One region of the Zobellella sp. An-6 genome, then DNA from elsewhere that is predicted to be linked to it. Evidence: predicted binding sites of a transcription regulator. Region 1 holds the regulator's gene; the other holds the start of a gene.
The links. The regulator sigma-54, encoded in region 1, starts transcription at its own class of promoters, with help from an activator protein. The targets are predictions, from matches to a motif close to TGGCACNGTTTTNGCTT.
Positions count from the first base shown of each region.

Region 2: the regulator sigma-54 is predicted to act here: its motif matches at 4,653-4,669, upstream of ACT7DK_RS05275 (FlgO family outer membrane protein).

Region 1 covers NZ_CP199259.1:3,720,038-3,731,571, forward strand. Annotated here, with positions in the region: gene mlaC (phospholipid-binding protein MlaC) at 1-232, opposite strand, end outside; gene mlaD (outer membrane lipid asymmetry maintenance protein MlaD) at 257-730, opposite strand; gene mlaE (lipid asymmetry maintenance ABC transporter permease subunit MlaE) at 737-1,516, opposite strand; gene mlaF (phospholipid ABC transporter ATP-binding protein MlaF) at 1,510-2,307, opposite strand; gene ACT7DK_RS17425 (KpsF/GutQ family sugar-phosphate isomerase) at 2,508-3,482, shown strand; gene kdsC (3-deoxy-manno-octulosonate-8-phosphatase KdsC) at 3,479-4,033, shown strand; gene lptC (LPS export ABC transporter periplasmic protein LptC) at 4,030-4,578, shown strand; gene lptA (lipopolysaccharide transport periplasmic protein LptA) at 4,547-5,080, shown strand; gene lptB (LPS export ABC transporter ATP-binding protein) at 5,083-5,808, shown strand; gene ACT7DK_RS17450 (RNA polymerase factor sigma-54) at 5,861-7,294, shown strand; gene hpf (ribosome hibernation promoting factor) at 7,319-7,606, shown strand; gene ptsN (PTS IIA-like nitrogen regulatory protein PtsN) at 7,609-8,055, shown strand; gene rapZ (RNase adapter RapZ) at 8,066-8,932, shown strand; gene ACT7DK_RS17470 (HPr family phosphocarrier protein) at 8,919-9,194, shown strand; gene mgtE (magnesium transporter) at 9,228-10,589, shown strand; gene pmbA (metalloprotease PmbA) at 10,709-11,534, opposite strand, start outside.
Region 2 covers NZ_CP199259.1:1,145,509-1,157,042, reverse strand. Annotated here, with positions in the region: gene ACT7DK_RS05305 (CheR family methyltransferase) at 1-757, opposite strand, end outside; gene ACT7DK_RS05300 (chemotaxis protein CheV) at 777-1,691, opposite strand; gene flgA (flagellar basal body P-ring formation chaperone FlgA) at 1,817-2,566, shown strand; gene flgM (flagellar biosynthesis anti-sigma factor FlgM) at 2,638-2,961, shown strand; gene ACT7DK_RS05285 (flagella synthesis protein FlgN) at 2,958-3,371, shown strand; gene ACT7DK_RS05280 (LPP20 family lipoprotein) at 3,422-3,832, opposite strand; gene ACT7DK_RS05275 (FlgO family outer membrane protein) at 3,822-4,562, opposite strand; gene ACT7DK_RS05270 (flagellar assembly protein T N-terminal domain-containing protein) at 4,730-5,863, shown strand; tRNA gene ACT7DK_RS05265 (tRNA-Arg) at 5,941-6,016, shown strand; gene ACT7DK_RS05260 (SDR family oxidoreductase) at 6,098-6,928, shown strand; gene ACT7DK_RS05255 (DUF1904 family protein) at 7,172-7,507, opposite strand; gene ACT7DK_RS05250 (TraB/GumN family protein) at 7,583-8,440, shown strand; gene ACT7DK_RS05245 (DUF3149 domain-containing protein) at 8,510-8,650, shown strand; gene smrA (DNA endonuclease SmrA) at 8,764-9,345, shown strand; gene ACT7DK_RS05235 (carboxypeptidase M32) at 9,367-10,842, shown strand; gene ACT7DK_RS05230 (thiol-disulfide oxidoreductase DCC family protein) at 10,907-11,284, shown strand; gene ACT7DK_RS05225 (ketoacyl-ACP synthase III) at 11,403-11,534, shown strand, end outside.

The DNA.
Region 1 (11,534 bases):
GGAAGGCGGAAAAGCGTACGTCCACCGCCGGCAGCATCTCCTCCCGTACTATGATGCGCAGGTGCTCGGGATCGGCCTTGATCTGGGCCTGCTCCCGGTTGAGACGATCGAAGGTTTTCTGGGCCACGTCGCTCATCAGGGTGTAGGGATCGGAAAAAGTGGCCGAGGCGGTCAGGGGCGCCCACAGGCTTCCCAGGGCCAGCAGCCAGGAAATCAGTAGTTTTTTCATCATCACTCCTCAGGGTTTCCCAATGGATCAGTTGTTGCCGATGGAATAGATAAACTTGCCGATCAGCTCTTCCAGCACCAGGGCCGACTGGGTGTGGGCGATGGTATCACCGTCCGCGAGCAGGCCTATCCCCATCTCTTCGTCGGCGAAACCGGGATTAAGGCCCAGGTACTGCTCCCCGAGCAGGCCGGAGGTAAGGATGGAGGCGGTACTGCTCTCGGCAAAGTCACCGGCCTCCTTGTTGAGCACTAGGGTCACCACCGGCACCTGATCCCGGGGATCCAGGCCGATCTGGCTGACCCGGCCCACCACCACACCGCCGACCTTGACCGGGGAGCGGACCTTGAGGCCGCCGATATTATCGAACTTGGCATAGAGGGTATAGGTTTCCCCCTGATTGTTGAGGCTCACCCCCGCCACCTTGAACGCCAGCAGCAGCAGGGCACCTATCCCGGCCAGCATGAAGCAGCCGACGCTGAATTCCAGTTTGCTGTATTTCATTATTGTCTACCCGAACATGACGGCGGTCAGCACGAAATCGAGCCCCAGCACCGCCAAAGATGAATGCACCACTGTCTTGGTGGTCGCCTGACTGATGCCCGCGGCCGTCGGCCGGGCATCGAAACCGTTGAACAGGGCGATCCAGGTCACCACCAGGGCGAACACCAGACTCTTGACGAAACCTTGCATGATGTCTTCCTGCCAGTCTACCGCGGCCTGCATGGCCGACCAGAACCCGCCTTCGTCCACCCCCAGCCAGTCGACCCCCACCAGCTTGGCCCCCCAGATGCCGACGATGCTGAATATGAAAGCCAGCAGCGGCATGCTGATGAAGCCGGCCCAGAAACGCGGCGCCACCACCCGTCGCAGGGGATCTATGCCCATCATCTCCAGGCTGGAGAGCTGCTCGGTGGCCTTCATCAACCCCAGCTCCGCGGTCAGGGCCGAACCGGCCCGGCCGGCAAACAGCAGGGCGGTCACCACGGGGCCCAGCTCCCGCAGCAACGACAGGGAGACCAGGGGCCCCAGGCTGCCTTCGGCGCCGAAGTCCACCAGCACGTTGTAGCCCTGCAGGGCCAGCACCATGCCGATGAAAAGGCCGGACACCAGTATGATGGCCACCGACTGCACGCCCACCACCTGCAACTGCTGCACCAGCAACGGAAAATGCTTCTTCGGCTGGGGGCGTCCCACCAGGGCGTGCAGCAGCATGACACCGGCGCGGCCGACCGCGGTCACTCCGCTGACGCCTTGGCGCCCCAGCCGCCCTATCAGTTCGATCAACATAGTTTCAACGACTCCCTGAATGCCGGGGCCGGATAGTGAAAAGGAACGGGCCCGTCGGCCTGGCCTTGCAGGAACTGGATCACCCGGGGATCCTGGTGTTGCTGCAACTCGGCCGGCGTCCCCGCCGCGACCACCTGTCTATTGGCGATGATGTAGGCGTAATCGGCGATGCTCATCACCTCGTCCACATCGTGAGTCACGATGATGGAGGTCAGCCCCTGGGCCCGGTTCAGCTCAGAAATCAGCTTTACCAGTACGCCCATGCTGATCGGATCCTGGCCGGCGAAGGGCTCGTCATACATGATCAAGTCCGGATCCAGGGCGATGGCCCTGGCCAGGGCGGCCCGCCGGGCCATGCCGCCGGACAGTTCGGCCGGATACAGTGCCGCCGCGCCCCGCAGCCCCACCGCCTCCAGCTTCATCAGCACCAGGGTGCGGATGATGGCTTCGGGCAGGCCGCTGTGCTCGCGCAGCGGAAAGGCCACGTTGTCGAATACCGACAGGCCGGTGAACAGGGCGCCGCTCTGAAACAGCATGCCCATACGCCGACGCACCCGATACAGTCGGGCGCGGCTCAGGGCAGGGACCGAGGCCCCGTCGAACAAGACGTCGCCGCTGTCGGGCTTGAGCTGACCGCCGATCAGGCGCAGCAAGGTGGTCTTCCCTATGCCACTCGGCCCCATGATGGCGGTGATCCTGCCCTTGGGGATCTGCAGGCTGATCCTGTCGTACAGGGTACGTTCCCCGTGGCTGAAACAAAGATCCCGTATCTCGACAAGGCTCTGGTTCAAACTGATCCCCCGCAAAAAAGAAAGAATTGTATGGGTTCCCCGGCGGATGGGCAACCGAGCCGGTGCTTTTTCCTGGGCCGCTGCGCCACCCCCTGTCCCGGCTGGGGACCGTATCCCAGGGTGCCAGATACCTCGCCGCGCCAGTCGCTTATCGGCACAAGCTTTTCTATAATGGCGCCGCCTAAGGTGTGGAGAGAGCTATGTCAGCCGAATTTGATTACCGTAAAACCGCCCAGCGTGTGCTGGATATTGAAAAGGCGGCCATCGACGGCCTTTATCAATATCTTGACCAAGACTTCGACGAAGCCTGCCGGCTGATGTTTTTATGCCGGGGTAAGATCATCGTCACCGGCATGGGCAAGTCGGGACACATCGCCAACAAGATTGCCGCCACCCTGGCCAGTACCGGTACCCCGGCGTTTTTTGTCCACCCCGGCGAGGCCAGCCACGGCGACCTGGGCATGATAGGCCAGGCCGACGTGGTGCTGGCCCTGTCCAACTCCGGCGAGAGTGAAGAGATCCTCGCCCTGCTGCCGGTGCTCAAGCGCCGTGGGCTCAAGCTGATCTGCCTGACCGGCAACCCCGGCTCCACCATGGCCAGGGAAGCCGATGTGCACCTGTGCACCCGAGTCGAGCAGGAAGCCTGCCCCCTCGGCCTGGCGCCCACCGCCAGCACTACCGCCACCCTGGTGATGGGAGACGCCCTGGCCGTGGCGTTGCTGGAAGCCCGGGGCTTCACCGCCGACGACTTCGCCCTGAGCCATCCCGGGGGAGCACTGGGCAAGCGCTTGCTATTACGGATCGGCGATCTGATGCACAAGGGCGACCGGGTGCCCAGGGTCGGCCCTCACACCCTGATCATCGAGGCCTTGCTGGAAATCGGCCGTACCGGACTCGGCTTTACCGCCGTGGTCGACGAGCGGGAGCGGCTGATCGGCATCTATACCGACGGTGACCTGCGCCGCACCCTGGATCACAAGATTGATGTCCACCACACCACCATAGAGCAGGTCATGACCCGCCACTGTACCACCGTCAAGCCCCAACTGCTGGCGGCCGAGGCGGTCAAACTGATGGAGGAGAAGAAAATCAGCGGCCTGCTGGTGGTGGACGAAGAAAACCGGCCGGTGGGTGCCTTCAACATGCATGACCTGTTACGGGCGGGAGTGATCTGATGGAACAACAGACTCTTTATGGCCCCGTTTCCACTACCCTGTGGCAGCGGTTGGCCGATATCCGCCTGCTGATCTGCGACGTGGACGGGGTGCTGTCGGACGGCATGATCTACCTGGGCAACCAGGGCGAGGAATACAAGAGCTTCTGCACCAAGGACGGCTTCGGCATCAAGGCGCTGCTCAACGCCGGTATCCAGGTGGCAGTGATCACCGGGCGGGACTCGCGTATCGTCAGCGAGCGCATGGCCTCCCTGGGGGTCCGTCACGTCTATCAGGGGCAGGGAGACAAGAGCCACAGCTACAAGGCTTTGCTGGACACGCTCAAGCTCAAGCCCGTGCAGGTGGCCTATGTCGGTGATGATGTGGTCGACTTGGCCGTCATGCGCGACTGTGGCCTGGGGGTCGCGGTGCTGGACGCCCATCCCCTGGTGCTGCAACAAGCCGACTATGTCACCCGTATTCGCGGTGGTCATGGCGCCGTGCGTGAAGTCTGCGACCTGATCCTGGCGTCGAGGGGCGAGCTGGCCAATGCCAAGGGCATGAGCCTATGAGTCGCCAGACCTGGCTGTTCGGCGGCCTCTTCCTCGCTGCGCTCGTCGCCTGGCAATGGTTCAGGCCCGCCGGCCCGGACCCGCTCAGTGAGCAGGACTACCAGCCGGACTTCATTGCCCGCGGCTTGGCCAGCATCCAGTACAACCAGCTCGGCCTGCCCTATCGGGGACTGGAGGCGGAGTATGCGGAATACTACGATCCGCTGTCCATGACCCTGATGGAAAAACCTGTTATCTTGCTCTATTCGCCCGATGGCCAGCCCCAGTGGCGATTGCGGGGAGACGAAGGCATCATCAATACCGGCGACAACGCGGTGATGGTCGGCAATGTGGTCGGCCGGGGCCTGCTTCCGGACGCCCTGGTGGAAACCCTGACCACCGAATACCTGGAACTGGATTTTATCAACAACCAGCTGCGCTCCAACCGGGACGTGCAGTTGAGCAGCCCGCACTACCAGGCCCAGGGCCAGGGCCTGCTGGGCACCCTTGATCAACAGACGGTGGAACTACTGCATGAAACCCGGGCAACTTACTTCAATCCTTAGCGTGGGCGGCCTGCTGGCCCTGGGCCTGGGCCTGGCCGAGGCCAGGGAATCGGACTTCCGCCAGCCGGTCACCATCGACGCCGGACGCCAGCTGGTGGAACTGGCCGACAACAAGGTGACCTTCAGCGATCAGGTGGTGGTCAAGCAGGGCACCATAGACGTACGTGCCGACCGGCTGGTGGTGATCCGCACCGAGCAGGGTCTGCAGTCCATGACCGCCCACGGTTCCCCGGCCACCTATAACCAGATCCTGGACAACGGCCGGCCGGTTCAGGCCGAAGCGCGGGAGATCCACTACGACATGCGCGCCCGCACCATTACCCTGCTGCAGGATGCCAAACTGCAGCAGAACGACAACATCGTCACCGGCTATCGCATCCGCTACCACATCGATAGGGAGCAGATGGAGGCGGAAAGCCAGGGCGGCCAGGACCGGGTCACCACCATCTTCCTGCCCGAGCAACTGCAGAACCTCGACAACCAGGAACAGGACCAGGATTGAGCATGGCGACACTCAAAGCACGCGGCCTGCAGAAAAGCTACAAGGGACGCCAGGTAGTGGCCGACGTCAGCCTGACCGTCAACACCGGCCAGATCGTCGGCCTGCTCGGCCCCAATGGCGCCGGCAAGACCACCTCCTTCTACATGATAGTGGGCCTGGTGCAGCGAGATGCGGGCAGTATCACCATCGATGACCAGGACATCAGCCTCAATCCCATGCACCTGCGGGCGCGGGCCGGTATCGGCTATCTGCCCCAGGAAGCCTCCATCTTCCGCCGTCTGAGCGTGGCCGACAACCTGATGGCGGTGCTGGAAACCCGCAAGGATCTGGACGCCATTGGCCGCGACGAGAAAATGGAGCTATTACTGGAAGAGTTTAATATTACTCATATCCGCGACAGCCTGGGGATGAGCCTGTCCGGTGGTGAACGGCGTCGAGTGGAAATCGCGCGGGCCCTGGCGGCCGATCCTCGCTTCATCCTGCTGGATGAGCCCTTCGCCGGGGTGGACCCGATTTCGGTCATCGACATCAAGAAGATTATTCTGCACCTGCGCGATCGCGGCCTCGGCGTGTTGATTACCGATCACAATGTGCGGGAAACCCTGGATGTGTGTGAACGGGCTTATATCGTCAGCCATGGTCATCGCATCGCCGCCGGCACCCCGGCCGAGATCCTCGCCGACGAGCAGGTCAAGAAAGTCTATCTTGGTGAACAATTCAGCCTCTGAGCAGGCTCCGTATCATGACAGTGCGGTCGATATAGAAGGACTTTTTTAAAAGATGAAGCCAACTCTTCAGTTACGTTTGGGCCAGCAGCTGACCATGACACCCCAGTTGCAACAGGCGATCCGTCTGCTGCAACTCTCCAGCCTGGAGCTGCAGCAGGAGATCCAGCAAGCCCTGGAGAGCAACCCGTTACTGGAGCAGGAAGAGCCGGAAACCATCGACGTGGCCGAGCCCCGCCACGAAGAGCAGATGGCCGCCGATACCGCCATGGAGCAGAGCCAGCTGTCCGACGAGCTGCCCATGGACACCAACTGGGAAGAGCTCTATACCGCTTCTTCCGGCGCCGGCGGCGGCCTGCCCGAAGGCGCCGAGGACACCGTCTACCAGGGTGAGACCACCGAAACCCTGCAGGATTACCTGCTGTGGCAGATGCGTCTCACCCCCTTCAGCGACACCGATCAGGCCATCGCCCTGGCCATCATCGATGCCATCGACGAGGCCGGCTACCTCACCATAGACGTGCCCGACATCCTCGAAGCGGTGACCGGCGACGAACTGGACATCGAGGCGGACGAGGTGGAGGCGGTGCTCAAGCGCATCCAGCACTTCGACCCCATAGGGGTGGCGGCCCGCAGTGTACAGGAATGCCTGCGCATCCAGCTTGAGCAGTTCCCCCCCGATACTCCCTGGCTGCAGCAAGCCCGGGAGGTGATCAACCAGCACATGGATCTGCTCGGCAACCGTGACTACCGCACCCTACAGCGCAAGGCCAAGCTGAAGGAGGAAGAGCTCAAGGAAGTGCTGGCGCTGATCCAGCAGCTCGAACCCAGACCCGGTCATACCGTCATCCAGAGCAGCTCCGAATACGTGATCCCCGACGTGGTAGTGACCAAACGCAACGGCGCCTGGGTGGCGGAGCTGAACCCGGAGGCCATGCCGAAAGTGAAGCTGAACCAGACCTATGCCGCCATGGCCCGGCAACCGCGCAACAACGAGGATGGCCAGTTTATCCGCAACCATCTGCAGGATGCCAAATGGTTCCTCAAGAGCCTGGAAAGCCGAAATGAGACCCTGCTCAAGGTTGCCAATTGTATTGTCGAGCAACAACAGGCATTCTTTGAGTATGGCGAGGAAGCGATGAAGCCCATGGTGCTGAACCATGTGGCCGAGGCGGTGGAAATGCACGAGTCCACCATCTCGCGGGTAACCACCCAGAAGTTCCTGCACACCCCTCGGGGGGTGTTCGAGTTGAAGTACTTCTTCTCCAGCCATGTGGGAACCGACGACGGTGGCGAATGCTCCTCGACGGCGATTCGCGCCCTGATCAAGAAACTGGTCGGGGCGGAAAACCCGGCCAAGCCGCTGAGCGACAGCAAGATCGCCCAGTTGCTGGCCGAACAGGGGATACAGGTGGCCAGGCGAACCATCGCCAAGTACCGGGAGTCACTGGCCATCCCCCCTTCCAATCAGCGTAAACGCCTGGTTTAAAGGCAGACCAAGAAGGAAGACGTTATGCAAATAAACCTGACTGGACACCATGTGGAAATCACGGACTCACTGCGTGACTATGTGAACAGCAAATTTTCCAAGCTGGAGCGTCACTTCGACCACATTACCAATGCGCACGTCATCCTCAACGTGGAAAAACTGCAACAGATCGCCGAAGCCAAGCTGAACGTCAGTGGCGGCGAAGTCTTCGCCAACTCCCAGCACGAAGACATGTACGCGGCCATCGACGGCTTGATCGACAAGCTGGATCGCCAGATCATCAAACACAAAGAGAAACTCAAGCAAAAATAACCATGGAAGTCGCCGACATACTGAGCAGGGACTGCACTCGCAGTGCGGTTCCCTGCACAAGCAAGAAACGAGCTCTGGAAATCATCAGTGAGCTGGCCGCCCAACACCTGAACATCAGCAGCCAGCAGCTGTTCGATTGCCTGCTGGCCCGGGAAAAAATGGGCAGCACCGGCATCGGCAATGGTATCGCCATTCCCCATGGCCGTATCAGCGATGACAACAAGGCGACCGCCGTACTACTCACCTTTGCCGAGCCGGTGGAGTTCGATGCCATCGACAACCAGCCGGTCGGCCTGGTTTTTGCCCTGCTTGTTCCCGAGCAGGAGTGCAAACAGCACCTCAAGACGCTGTCATTGATTGCCGAAAAGCTCAGCAACAAGCAGGTGTGCAAACAGCTGCGCCAGGCCGGCAGCGATGACGAACTCTATCAGATCATGATCTCCGCCTGAGGATAGCGCCATGCAGCTGGTGATCGTCAGTGGTCGTTCCGGTTCGGGTAAAACCGTGGCCCTGCGAGTACTCGAGGATTTGGGCTATTACTGCGTCGATAACCTCCCCGTCGAGCTATTGCCGGAGCTGGTACAGATGCGCCGGCACAAGCCGGGCGAAGTGGCGGTCAGCATCGACGTGCGCAACCTGCCCGACAGCCCCGACAAGCTGGAAGCCTGCCTGGCCGAAGTCAGCGCCATGGAAGGAGTCAGCCTGTCCAGCATCTTTATCGATGCCGACAACGCCGCCCTGATCCGTCGCTTTGGCGATACCCGCCGGCTGCATCCCCTGTCCCGCCACAGCCTGACCCTGGACGAGGCGATCCGGGAAGAGACTCACCTGCTGGCCCCCCTGTCTTCCGCGGCGGATCTGCGCATCGATACCTCCAGCCTCAGCATCCATGATCTGAGCGAGATCATCCGCGAACGCATCCTCGGCAAGAAGGAGCGGGAACTGAACTGGGTGTTCGAGTCGTTCGGCTACAAGTATGGGGTGTCCAAGGACGCCGACTTCGTGTTCGATGCCCGCTTCCTGCCCAATCCCCACTGGATTGCGGAGCTGCGCCCCTTCACCGGGCTCGACGAGCCGGTGGCCAACTATCTGGCCGGGCAGCCCGAGGTGATGAAATACCTGTGGCAGATAGAAAACTTGCTGACCACCTGGATGCCGCATCTGGAGCGCAACAATCGCAGCTATGTCACCGTGGCCATCGGCTGTACCGGCGGCCAGCACAGATCGGTATTTATCGCCGAGCAACTCGCCCGGGTATTCAGGCAGATGGGGAAGAATGTGCAACTTCGTCACAGAACACTGGAAAAACGCAATGCCGAGAATTGAACGGGATCTGGAAATCGTTAACAAACTGGGACTGCATGCCCGGGCCGCCATCCAGCTGGTCCAATTAACGCAACAATTCGATGCTATCGTCACCGTCTGTAACCAGGACAAGCAGGCCCCGGCCAGCAGCGTGATGGGACTCCTGATGCTGGAAACCGCCCAGGGCCACGCCATCCGGGTGGTGGCCGAAGGACCGGACGCGGAGGCGGCGATGGAGGCCGTGGCCCGGCTGGTGGCCGACCGTTTCAACGAATCAGAATAAGACACTCTCTCCGTCCCTCGACCCGGAGCCCGGATGACCGAGCCACTAGACCAACCCAGGACGCCAGATCAGCTGGATAGCATCACTCAGGCCCTGAACAGCGGCATGTTCGTGCATGTGAGGCGCATGTTGCAGCAGATGCGCCCGGGTGATGTGGCCTGGCTACTCGAATCCTCCCCCTCGCCCAGCCGCAAGGTGTTGTGGCAGCTGGTCGATCCCGACGACTACGGCGAGATCCTGGAGGAGCTGTCGGAAGAGGTACGTGAAGGCATCATCCGGCTGATGGATCCGGACAAGCTGGCCATCGCCCTGGAGGACATGGAGTCGGACGATCTGGCCTATGTGCTGCGGGATCTGCCCGAACAGCTGTTCAACCAGGTACTGGACCGGATGGACGAGCAGGACAGGCAGCGGGCCGAACAGGCCCTGTCCTATCCGGAAGACACCGCCGGCTCCCTGATGAACACCGAGTTCATCACCCTGCGGCCTGACGTGACCATAGACGTGGTGCTGCGCTACCTGCGCCGCCACAGCGAGCTGCCCGAAGGCACCGATACCCTCTATGTGGTAGATCAGCACAACCGCCTGCTGGGGGACATGTCCCTGGCCAGCCTGGTGGTGCAGGCGCCCACCGCCACGGTGGCGGAAGTAATGGATACCTCGGTGGAAGCCATTCCGCTGACCATGTCCGACACCGAGGTGGCCAACCTGTTCGAACGCCATGACTGGCTGTCGGCGCCGGTGGTGGACGAGGAACGCCGCCTGTTGGGCCGGATCACCATCGACGACGTGGTGGACATCATCCGGGAGGAAGGGGAACACTCCATGATGGGCATGGCCAAGATGGCCGACGACGAAGATACCTTCGCGCCGGTGCTGACCAGCGCCCGCCGCCGCTCCGTCTGGCTCACCGTCAACCTCTGCACGGCCCTGGCCGCCGCCAGCGTGTCCAATATGTTCGAAGAGACCCTGGCCCAGTTGGCCACCCTGGCGATACTGATGACCATAGTGCCGTCGATGGGCGGCATCGCCGGCAACCAGACCCTGGCGCTGGTGATCCGCGGCATGGCGGTGGGCCATATCGGCGACAGCAATGCCCGCTGGCTGCTGGCCAAGGAGGCCATGGTGGGCCTGATCAACGGTATGCTGTGGGCGCTGATGATCGCCCTGGTGGTCAGCCTGTGGAAAGGCAGCTGGCAGATCGGCCTGGTGATAGCGGCGGCCATGTTCATCAACCTGTCGGTGGCGGGCATGGCCGGCGCCATGATCCCGCTGGCGATGCGCAAGCTCAACATAGATCCGGCTCTGGCCGGCTCCATGGCCCTGACCACCATCACCGATATCGTCGGCCTGCTGTCCTTTCTGGGACTGTCGACACTGATCCTGCTGAACTGAAGCCGGAAGCCGGAAGCCGGAAGCCGGAAGCCTTAAGACTGCCACCTCGGCCATGGACGACAAAGGGCCGCATAGGCGGCCCTTTCTTATCGCTTCCAGCTTCACGCTTCCGGCTTTCTTTATTGCCCTGCGATCTTCATCTGCTCGATCAGTACGGAGCCGGTCTGCAGGCTGGAGCGGGTTTCCACGTCGGTGCCGATGGCCTGGATGCCGGCGAACATCTCCTTCAGGTTACCGGCGATGGTGATCTCCTCCACCGGGTAGGCGATTTCGCCGTTTTCCACCCAGAAGCCGGCGGCGCCACGGGAATAGTCGCCGGTGACGATGTTGACCCCCTGGCCCATCATCTCGGTCACCAGCAGGCCGGAGCCCATCAGCTTCAGCAGTTGCTCCAGACTCTGGCCGCTGCTCGACACCCGCCAGTTGTGGATACCACCGGCGTGGCCGGTGAGCGGCAATCCCAGCTTGCGTGCCGAGTAGCTGGTCAGCAGGTAGCTCCTGAGCTCGCCCCCTTCGATGATATGACGGTCGTGAGTACGCACCCCTTCGTTGTCGAAGGGGGCGCTGGCCAGGCCTTTGTCCAGATGCGGCTGCTCATGAATGTCGAGCCAGTCCGGGAAAATGCGGTTGCCGAGGGCATCGAGCAGAAAGGAAGACTTGCGGTAGAGGTTGCCGCCGCTGATCCCCATTACCAGATGTCCGAACAGGCCCGAAGCCACATCCGGATGGAATAGCACCGGCGCCCGGGTGGTGCCGATCTTGCGCCCGCCCAGGCGTCCCAGGGTGCGGCTGATCGCCTCGTCCGCCACCCGCTCCGGGGTCCAGAGATCCTCGAAGCTGCGTGCCGAGGTGTAACCGTACTCCCGCTGCATGTCACCGTCCTGCTCGCCGATCAGCACACAGCTCAGGCCGAAGCGGCTGCCGGTATAGCCCTTGATGAAACCG
Region 2 (11,534 bases), 2.6 Mb from region 1:
TCAGGGACTCGGAGGCGCCCAACAGCAGATAGCCCCCCGGGTTAAGGGCGCCGGCGAACTGGTTGAGGATCTTGGACTTGTTCTCGGGAGAGAAGTAAATCAGCACGTTACGGCAAAAAATAAGGTCGAACTTGCCCAGTGCCCCATAACCGTCGAGCAGGTTGAAGGAGCGGAAATTGACCATGTTGCGCACCCTGGGCTGCAACTGCATCTTGCCGTCGGCCAGGGGGGTGAAGAACTGGCCGCGCCGTTCGAGCGACAGGCCGCGCGCCAGGGACAGGCTGTCGTACACCCCCGCCTTGCACAGCTCCAGCATGTTGCTGGAGATGTCGGTGGCAAGAATTTGCAGCCCCGGCAAGGAACCCGGCCGCCGGGCCTGGTATTCCAGCGCCGTCATGGCGATGGAATAGGGCTCCTGCCCGGAAGAGCAGGCGGCCGACCAGATTTTCAGGCTCTTGCCCGGCTTGGCCAGTTCGGGAAACAGGCGCTCGGCCAGCAGAGCAAAGGGATAGACATCACGGAACCACAGGGTTTCATTGGTGGTCATGGCATCGATCACCGCCGTTTTCAGCTCCCGCTCCCGCACCGACATGGCCCGGGTAAGGAGTTCTCCGAGCGATTCTATCTGGAAGCGGGTCAACAGCGGCGATAACCGGCTTTTCACCAGGTATTGCTTGCTGTCACCCAGGACGATGCCGGTATTGGCTTCGAGAAACTGACAGAATGTCCGGTATTGCTCGTCGGTGAAAGTTTTCATCCGCAGAATTCACGCCTCGTCACAGAGCACTCTTAACGGCAGAAGCCAACTCATCGGGATGGAACTTGGCGATAAAGTTGTTCGCCCCCACTTTTTCCACCAGGGCTTTATTGAACACCCCGCTCAGGGAGGTGTGCAGTATCACGTGCAGATCCTTGAGCTTGGGATCGTTGCGGATCTCGGCGGTCAGGGTATAGCCGTCCATCTCCGGCATTTCGACGTCGGAAATCACCATCGCCAACTGTTCGGTGATGGCGCCCTTGGCGGCCATTTCCCGGAGCTTGTTCAGGGCCAGCTTGCCGTTTTCGGTGACGATGCATTCCAGCCCCAGGGTTTCCATGGCCCGCTGGATCTGGCGACGGGCAACCGAGGAATCATCGGCGATCAATATGGGCTTGTGATGGCCGGCATCCAGATGGGAGATCTGCTCGACGATATCGGCGTTCACCTTGGTGTTGGCCGGTGATATTTCATCCAGAATTTTTTCCACGTCGAGGATTTCCACCAGCTCGCCGTCGATCTCGGTCACCGCCGTCATATAGTTGAAGCGGCCCGCGCCCTTGGGCGGCGGCAGTATGGATTCCCAGTTGACGTTGATGATGCGCTCGACGGAATTCACCAGGAAGCCCTGCACCGAACGGTTGTATTCGGAGATGATGGCGAAACAGTTTTCGGTTTGCTCGGTGGGCCGGCTGCCCATCGCCTTGCTGAGATCGATAATGGAAATGGTCTGGCCACGGATATTGGCCACGCCCTTGATCACCGGGTGGCGCTGGGGCAGGGCCGTCAGGGCCGGGCACTGCAATACTTCCTTGACCTTGAACACATTGATGCCAAATCTTTGACGCCCATTCAGCTTGAACAGGAGCAACTCCAGCCGGTTCTGACCGACCAGCTGTGTCCTTTGGTTTACCGAATCGAGTATTCCTGCCATTCCCACTCTCCATTTTTATCAATGGCATATTTTATGCTTGCATCTGTGCCGTGTTAGCTTAACACCCCCCTGGGGGAAGCGCCACCTGTGGCCAGCTTACGTTCTTTATCGGCGACGAGGTAGTGATGCTTAAGATAATTTTTCCGCTCTTAGAAGCCTGGTCACACTTGGCAGCGCTGGCCAAGGGCAAGGCCCTGCCCGGGATCGGGCTTGCCTTTCTGGCCCTGGCCCTGCCGCCGGTCCAGGCCCAGGGCAGCCTGCACGACGGTGTCCGCCTCTATGCCGAGGACTATGTACGGGATCTGGTGCCCTTACAAGAAGGTGACAGGATCGAGGTGAACGCGGCCAGCATCGACACCCGCCTGCCCCTGACCGAGTGCCTGGGCAAACTGACCGCCGACATCCGCGGTGCCGGTGAAATACGGCGCAATACCCATGTTTATCTGCAATGTCACGAGCAACCCGGGTGGGAATTGTTCGTGCCGGTTCGGGTGAGGATCCTCAAGCCGGTGGTGATTGCCGCCGAGCCCATCGCCCGGAACACCCTGTTGCAGGCACAGCACCTCAGCCTGGATTACCAGGATGAAGTGTTGTTGCGTGGCGATGTGTTCAATAATCCCAACGAGCTTATCGGTACCCGTAGCAAGCGGGATCTGCGTCCCGGCCAGCCGGTGCTCGGCAGTCAGTTGTGCGTCGTCTGCAAGGGAGACAAGGTCACCATTCTGGCCCAGTCGGGCGGCCTGATGATCCGAACCGAAGGACTGGCGCAGGAGGACGGCTCCTTCAACGACAGCATACGGATACGCAACATCAATTCCGGCCGCGAGATCCAGGCGCAGGTCACGGCCTCGGGCCAGGTTCAGGTCAGGTTGTAATTTCTGCTAAAGTTATGGCTGCTGTGGCCGATACCCAGGCTAAGCAGCAGCGATATCAGGATTTCAGTATTATGGCTATCGATAAAATATCCCCCGGCCTCGCCGGCAATGCCCAGCCGGTGGGTGGCAACAAGTTCAAGGCCTCGGGGTCCGGCGGTGAAAAGCAGCCGCAAGGCGCCCCCCCGGTCGGCCAGGACTCGGTCAGCCTGACCCCGGAAGCCCAGCGTCTCAGCAAGATGCAGCAATCCCTGGCCACGACGCCGCTCCCGGACAACAGCGCCCGGCTGGAAGCATTGAAAAAGGCCATCAACGACGGCAGCTACCAGGTCGATAGCGAACGCCTGGCCGCCAACATTTCCCGCTTCGAACAGGATATAGAGACCCTCTATCGATGACCCTTGATGCGCTGCTGAATCATCAAAAGTCACAGCTCGAGCTCCTGCTGGAAATCACCGGCCAGGAGCTTGAGCTGATCGTCAAACGCAAGGCCCTGGAGCTGCCCCCGCTGACCGAGCGCAAGGAAGCGTTGCTGCTCGAGATCCAGGCCATCGACGGCCAGTTGGCCAGCCACCCCGACCGGGACCAGCTCGGCCACCGGCACGCCGGAGCAGTGACCGAGCTCCGGGAGCTGCTCCATCGTTGCCAGGAAAAAAACCAGGTGGCCGAGCAACTGCTGGAGCAGTCCCTCGCCGGCATCCGGCAGCTGACCAACATATTGAGCCGGCTGCACGAACGCCAGAGCATGACCTACGACCAGAAAGGCCATACCAAGGGCATCAACAAGGGTGCCGGCTTCAAGGTCTGAACCGCGGAGAGGGGCCGCTCAGCCCCGCTCCCGGACTATCTCACCACCGCTCACTGCCCCCGCCGCAGGCGCTGATAAAACGCCAGATCCAGCTCCAGCTCGGTGACATAGACGTCGCCGTCGGGGTAGCTGTTCACCACCCTGGCCCCCCGCACTATGCCCCGGCTGCTGCTGCTGACGGTGCCATCCTGCAGCACATGACCGTTCAGCTGGCTGGAGCTGGAGGTCATCACCCCGCTCAACTGCTCGGTCAGCTCCCGGTAGGCATCGAGCTTGGAGGCCCGCATGGCATAGAGCAGCTTCTGTTGGTAGTCGGCGGGTTGTTGCAGGCTGATGGGGGCATAGCCCACCGCGTAGACATGGTTCTTCCTGGCCGGCACGTCCTGGTTGCCATGGCCACCCTGGGACCCGCTGCACGCGGTCAGGGTCAGCAGCAGCACGGCGCAGAGTTTACTTCGCATAACGACTCCTTTGTTCCGGCGTGATCACCACCGCGGGTCCCCGGGCCTCCTGCATGGAAGCCACCAGATATTCGGGAATGAACTGCTGAGCGCCGGCTATCAGGCTGTTGTCCCCCATGGACAGGAGCCGGGCGTTGACCAGGCGTCCCCCCATGGTCTCGCTGATGGTGCCCTGAAGCAGGTAACGGGCACCGATACGGGAACTCAACTGGCGATAATCACGGCTGGTGCTGACATCCCCCTGGGGGGTAATGCGGATAAAAGGCAGGGTCTTGAAATCAACCACCCGCAAGCCGTACTGGTTTAGCTGGAACATCATGCTCTCCGCCACCAGCCGGCCGAATTCGTCCTGGGAGCGATAGTCTTCCTGACTGACGAAACCACTCACCGCTATGCCGGACTGGGCATCCAGGCCATGGGCACTGGCCACCAGGCGGTAGGCCAGGGCCGACAGGTGCTGTTGCAGTTGAGTCTGGCCACCGACCAGCGAGGGGCCGGCGGCGGGCAGGTAGGCGCTGCGATTGCCGGCACTCATGCGCATGGGCACCCCGTCCTGGCTGTGCCGGGGCGAACGGGCCGGTGCCGGTACCGGTCCCAGCGGCTTTTGGCTGATATGGTGGGAAGCATGCTCATGGGGCAGTACATGAGTCTGACCGTCGAACCGCGGCTGCTCTCTCCCCGAACAAGCCGACAGTCCCAACGCGGTCAGCAGCAACAGTGCTCTTGTCATTAACGGGTTCCCCAAACATCTCGCTGGACAGTTCATCGGCCCAGTGGATGAAAACTTTAATCATGGTCAAGATGGCATCAGGCAGGATTTTTGCATAATCCTTGCCAATTGTTGCCGGTGAGGCATGTTTTTTAACGGCTGTCCGCCCATTCATACAGGAACACACAGTGCTGCGACACCTCATCTTGCCCCTGTTATTCTTGCATCCGCTCACCGGCCTGGCCGACTGGTATCAGGCCGAGGGCTCGGCCCCGCTCAGCCTGGGCGAGGACAGCGCCCGCCAGCAGGCCCTGGAGCAGGCCCTGGCCGATACCCTGCTGCAGGCCGGCGCCTCCCTCACTACGGTACAATCGGTGAACAACGGCATGTTTTCCGGCCAGCGGCTGGATATTGCCGCCCAGGGCGAACTGATGGACTACCTGATCCTGAACGAACGCCGCGCCCAGGGTCGGCTGTGGCTGACCGTCAGGGCCGATATCTGGCCCAACCAGGACGTGCAACCCCAGTGCGTCGGCCGTTACCGTCCGGGCCTCACCCTGAGCACCCTGCCCTTGTCGCATCCCGAGCAGGGGCAGATAGGCCGGATCTACGAGCTGGGCGACGCGGTCACCCAACGCCTGGCCCAACGCCTCGGCAGCAGCGTCAATCTTATGACGCAGTTGCCCCATCAACTGACCACGGACCCCCGGCTGCCACGCAGCCCCGGCCTGCGCCAGGGCGGCGACATCCTGGCCCGACAGCAGCAATCCCGGTTGTTGCTGAGCGGCGTCATCGAAGACATCAGCATGAACGACGGCAACTGGGTGGATTGGCGCTTCAGGGAGCAGCCCCGCCAGTTTCAACTGTCGGTCACCCTGGAAGACGGCCTCACCGGCGAAACCCTGCTGCAACAGCGCTACCAGGCTCAGTCGCCCTGGACTTTCAAGAAACACGCCAAGGTCGATGTGTACGAACAGGGTTTCTGGCAGTCCGCCTACGGCCAGGCGGTAGACCAGTTGCTCGCCCGCGTCGCCCGGGATCTGGTACAGGCCCAGTCGTGCATGAAGGCGGTGGGCAACATATTGCAGCAGTCGGAAGAAGGCATACTGATGGATCTCGGCCGCCAGGCCGGTATCCAGGTGGGGGATCGCTTCACCCTGGTTCATCGCCGTCAGCTGCAGCCCGGCTACTACAGCGAAACCTCGGCCCAGGCCCAGTTCGTGGTGAGCCAGAGCCATCCGGACTACAGCCTGTTGATCCCGGCGGACGGCGCGGCGCGACAGGTACGGGTGGGACCGGGTGATATCCTGACCCAACGCTGAACCGGGTGCCGATTTTCTGCGCATTCGCGCTGGCGCCCGGTTCTCATCCCGGACAGAGTTATATATACTCGCCGCACGCTCTCATAGCTCAACAGGATAGAGCACCCGCCTCCTAAGCGGGCGATCCAGGTTCGAGTCCTGGTGGGGGCGCCATGTCGCGTTTTTATTCATCCCTTTCTTGCACCGGCTTGCCGCAAGCGGCAGAGTAATGACCTCATTACTCAGGAGCCATTTATGTCCAAAGCTGTTCTGATCACCGGCTGCTCGTCCGGCATCGGCCATTGCGCCGCCCACTACCTTCATCAACAGGGGTTCAGGGTCGTCGCCTCCGCCCGCAAGGCGGAGGATGTGGCACGCCTGAAGGAAGAAGGGCTGGCGGCCGTGTTGCTGGATCTGGCCGACGAAGGCAGCATCGATGCCGGCCTGGAGCAGGCCCTGGCACTCACCGGCGGTACCCTGTACGGCCTGTTCAACAATGGCGCCTATGGCCAGCCCGGCGCACTCGAGGATCTGCCCACCGAGGCCCTGCGGCAACAGTTCAACACCAACCTGTTCGGCACCCATCATCTCACCCGGCGGGTATTGCCGCTGATGCTGGCCGCCGACGAGGGGCGCATCATCCAGAACAGTTCGGTGCTGGGACTGGTGGCCATGCAGTTCCGGGGCGCCTACAACGCCACCAAGTTCGCCCTGGAAGGCTACACCGACACCCTGCGCCTGGAGCTTGCGGGCACAGGGGTGCATGTCAGCCTGCTGGAACCCGGCCCCATCGAGACCCGCTTCCGTGCCAACGCCCGGGACGCCTTCCTGCGCCATGTCGATCCGGAGCAGAGCCGGCACCGGCAAGGCTACCGGCAAACGCTTGCCAGGCTGGAAAAACCCGGACCCAGCTCCCGCTACAGCCTGCCGGCGGAGGCCTGCCTGCCGCCGCTGCTGCACGCCCTGACCAGCGCCAGACCCAAGACCCGCTATCCGGTAACCCGGGCCACCCTGATGATGAGTTGGCTACGCCGCCTGTTGAGCGACCGGGCGCTGGATCGGATGATGCTGAAGGCGGGTGGCTGACGCAGCTGCCTTACGCCCGCTGTTTAGTTGTCGTCTTCTCCGCGAAGGCGGAGAACCATGACAGTTTGCACTGGACTCCCGCCTGCGCGGGAGTGACGGCATAAAACGCGGGAGTGACACCAGCTCCGTCATGCCCGCGAAGGCGGGCATCCAGGGCAGAGTGCACCAGCCCGGACCACGGCGCCGGGTCTGCAGACACGCATGGACTCCCGCCTGCGCGGGAGTGACCACAGAGTAATGCCATTAGCCGAAATGACTGCCGTTTTCGTAATAGTTACGCCCTTCCAGCCGGGTGAAGACCACGCCGATGTCCAGCTCTTCCCCTACCTTGGCCCGCAGGGCCTCGGTGATGGCGGCGGCCACCCGGTCCTGCACCTCGATGGGACGCTCAAACCAGAACACCTCGACGAAAGGATAGCCGTTGATCACATGCCCCTGCTGCACGAACTCGGCGGGGATGAATTCCAGGGTAAAATGCTCCTTGGGGCTGCCCGCCAGCGGTGCCAGCGTATCCACCAGAGACTTGCTGACTTGTTTTACCGTTTCCCGGGACAGGCCGCGAAAACGCAAATGAGGCATAACCATTTCCTTTTCTAGAATGAAGAACCACCACGGCATCATAATCAAAGCCGACAGACAAAACAGCGGGGACCCATGAAAATTTTCTGGCAGTTACTGTTATGGCTCTGGTGCGGCCAGAGCCTGGCCGCACCGGCCCTCTGGTCGGCCAGCAAGGAGGGGCAGCGGCTGTGGCTGTTCGGCTCCATCCATATCGCCGACGAGCGACTGGCCGAGTTGCCGCCGGCACTGCTGCAAGCGCTGGACGACACCGAACTGCTGCTGCTGGAAGTGGATCCCGGCGAGCTCACCCCCGCCGCGCTGGCCCCCTTTCTGCGCATGCCGACCGGAGACGACTGGACGGAACGACTGGGTCCCGGCCTGTCCGCCGAGCTCGACGCCGCCGTCGAACTGGCCGGCTTGCCCCAGCTAAGGCCGCTCCCGCCCTGGTTTGCCGCCCTGCAGCTGACCCAGGCCAGGGCCATGGCCCTGGGCTTTGCCGGCGAGCAGGGGGTGGACATGCAGATGCTGGCCCGTGCCCGGGCCCGGCAGATCCCGGTCGCCGGCCTGGAGTCGCCCAGCACCGTCTTCGGCCTGCTGGCCTCGCTGCCCGAGCGGCGGCTCGAAGCCGACTTCGTCCGCCATACCCTGGACGAACTGAAGGACATGCAACGCCACCTGGATCGGCTGCTCGACACCTGGCTCAGCGGGGACGAAGCGGCCCTGCGGGCACTCCTGCAAGAAGAGGCGGGCGCCGGGCTCAGGGCCTTCATCGAGCAGGAACTGTTGCTGTCCCGCAACCGGCTGTGGCTGGAGCGGCTCGCCCGCCTGAATCCACCCAAGGCGCTGCTGGTGGTGGGCGCCCTGCACCTCTACGGTGAACACGGCCTGCTCAGCCTGTTGGAGCAGGCCGGCTATACCCTCAATAAAATCGAGGATAAGACGCTTTATTGATCAGGATCAGCATGGCTCCCTGCCGGCCCGCTAAGATGACCTCATAGCGCCGAGACAAGGAGATGACTGATGGAATTCTGGCTTGATTTGATGTTTGGCAGCGATGTCGGCTTGATGTCCATGCTCGTCATTATCGCCACCACGCTGCTGATCAGCTTCTACGCCGGCTACTTTATCTACAAGGTAAAGAAGGCCTCCCCCCAGGAATAGTAACGGTTTAACAACGGTGGGCCCCGACCTCCTCCTCCCCCGGGGTCTGCCGTTTCCCCTTTTGCTCAACTTGCTTATACTGCGGCTATCCCTGTTGTTAAGGAGCCGCTGCCATGCCTGCTTCCGAATGGTCTTCCTTTCTCGGTGAGCTGGAGGGGTTGACCCCGCTCCGGCAGGACACCCGAGTCTCCGTTACCCGCCCCGGCCAGGATGCCGACAGTCTGCGGGCCCGGCGTGCCGCCGCCGAAACGGCGCAGATCGCCGCCAGCCCTTATCTGTCGCTGGAAAGCGTTACCCTGCTCAAACCCGACGACCTCGTGGTCTACAAGAAGGACGGAGTGCAGGAGGGCGTATTCAGGAAACTGCGGCTGGGCAAGTATCCCTGCGAGGCCCGTCTCGACCTGCATAACCATACGGTGGAGCAGGCCCGCCGCGCCCTGCTCGACTTTATTCGCGACTGCCTGCGTCTGGAGCTTCGCTCCGTGGTGGTGGTGCACGGCAAGGGGGAACGCAGCCAGCCCCAGGCCCTGCTGAAAAGCTACGTTTCCGGCTGGCTACCACAATTGCCGGAGGTGCTGGCCTGCCACAGCACCCTGCGCGCCCACGGCGGCAGCGGCGGCCTTTATGTGCTGCTGCGCAAGAGCGAGCGGGCCAAGCAGGAAACCCGCGAGCGTCATCAAAGCCGGCTCGGCTGAATCTTCACAAGGAAAACCGTCATGTCCTACACCAAGCTGGTGGAGCACTTCGAACAACTTCATCATCTGCAACACCTGGGCGCCATTTGCGGCTGGGATCAGGCCACCATGATGCCGGTAGGCGGCAACGAAGCCAGGGCCGAAGCCCTGGGCACCCTGGCGGTGCTCTGCCACCGCCAGCTGCAGGACGAGCGCCTGTCCGACTGGCTCGCCGCCGCCGAGGAGGCAGCACTGACGCCGGAGCAGAATATCAGCCTGGGAGAAATGCGGCGGGCCTGGCGCGACGCCAACATGCTGCCGGCCGATCTGGTCCGCGCGCGTTCCCTCGCCGGCTCCCGCTGCGAGCATGCCTGGCGCAGCCTGCGCCCGGCCAACGACTGGGCCGGCTTTTTGCCCCTGTTCGAGGAGGTACTCAACCTGTCTCGCCAGGCCGCCGCCGCCCGGGCCGAGGCGCTGGGCCTGTCCCGCTACGACAGCCTGCTGGAGCAGTATGAGCCCGGCATGCGCAGCCGACAGCTCGACAGCCTGTTCGGCGACCTCAGTGGCTGGTTGCCGGCCCTGATCCGGCAGGTACAGGACAAACAGCGCCATGAGCGGGTACGGGTGCCCACCGGCCCCTTCCCCATCGCCCAACAAAAGGCGCTGGGACTGGAGGTCATGGCGCTGCTCGGCTTCGACTTCGCTCACGGCCGGCTGGACGTGAGCGCCCACCCCTTCTGCGGCGGGGTCGGCGAAGACGTCCGGCTCACCACCCGCTACGACGAGCAGGACGTCACCCAGGCCCTGATGGGCATCATCCACGAGACCGGCCATGCCCGCTACGAGCAGGGCCTGCCGGCGGCCTGGCGCAAGCTGCCGGCGGGCCAGGCCAGATCCATGGGCGTGCACGAGTCCCAGAGCCTGTTCTTCGAGATGCAGCTGGCACGCCACCCGGCCTTTCTCGTCCGCCTGGCTCCCCTGCTGGAGCGGCACTTCGGCGCCCAGCCAGCCTTCGCCCCGGACAACCTGGCCCGGCTCTACAGCCGGGTTATGCCCGGCCTCATTCGGGTGGACGCGGACGAGGTCACCTATCCGGCCCATGTGATGCTGCGCTACGAGATAGAGCGGGAGCTGATCGAAGGCCGCATGGAAGCCCGGGACCTGCCCGAACGCTGGGATCAGTTGATGCAGCAATACCTCGGCCTGTCCACGCGGGACAATCACAAGGACGGCTGCCTGCAGGACATCCACTGGACCGACGGCAGCTTCGGCTATTTTCCGAGCTATACCCTGGGCGCCATCTACGCCGCCCAGCAGGCGGCGGCCATGCAGCGGCAGTTGGGTCCGCTGGAACGGCTGATCACCGAGGATCTGCCCGCCGTCTTCGGCTGGCTGCGAGAGCACATCTGGCAGCACGCCAGCCTGCTGGAAACGGATACCCTGATCAGACAGGCCACTGGCCAGGCCCTGGACCCGGCGCCATTTAAGTCGCATCTGGAGCAGAGATATCTGGCCTGATTCGGCTACGCTTAAACGACAGGCCCGCATGGACGCGGCGCTTATTGCCCAGGAGGGCGCCTTGATGGATGGAAAAAAGCCCCGCCACCAACTGGTGGTGTTTTACGATGGCAGTTGCGAAAGTTGTGTCAAGGACAGGGTCCGCTACGAACGTTGGGCCGGCGCCGAGAATGACGATATTTACTGGTTCGATATCACCGGACGGGAAGACGTGCTGCTGAGCCTGGGGATCAGCCCGCAGAAGGCGCTGCGGGAGCTGCACATACAAACCGCGGAGGGGGAAGTCTTCTCGGAGCTGGATGCCTATATCCTGCTGATGAAGAGGATCCCCCGGCTCAGGCCCCTGGCCTGGCTGATCGGCCTGCCGGTGATCCGCCCCTGCCTGTCCTGGCTCTACCGCACCTGGGTCAAAAGGCGTCTGGCACGACAGGGGCGGCTGTGACGGTCCACTCCGCACCATGACCGAGCCGATACTCTAATCCTGTTACCATGACATGACACCCCGGGGTGGCTAGGGCATAATCGGCCCTATTCCTCTCTTACCGTTATATGGTTCCGCTATGCGTTATGCCAATATCACCGGTTGGGGCAAATGCCTGCCTCCCGCCGTACTGAGTAACGACGATCTCAGTACCTTCCTCGACACCTCCGACGACTGGATCCACAGCCGCACCGGCATCAAGGCGCGCCGT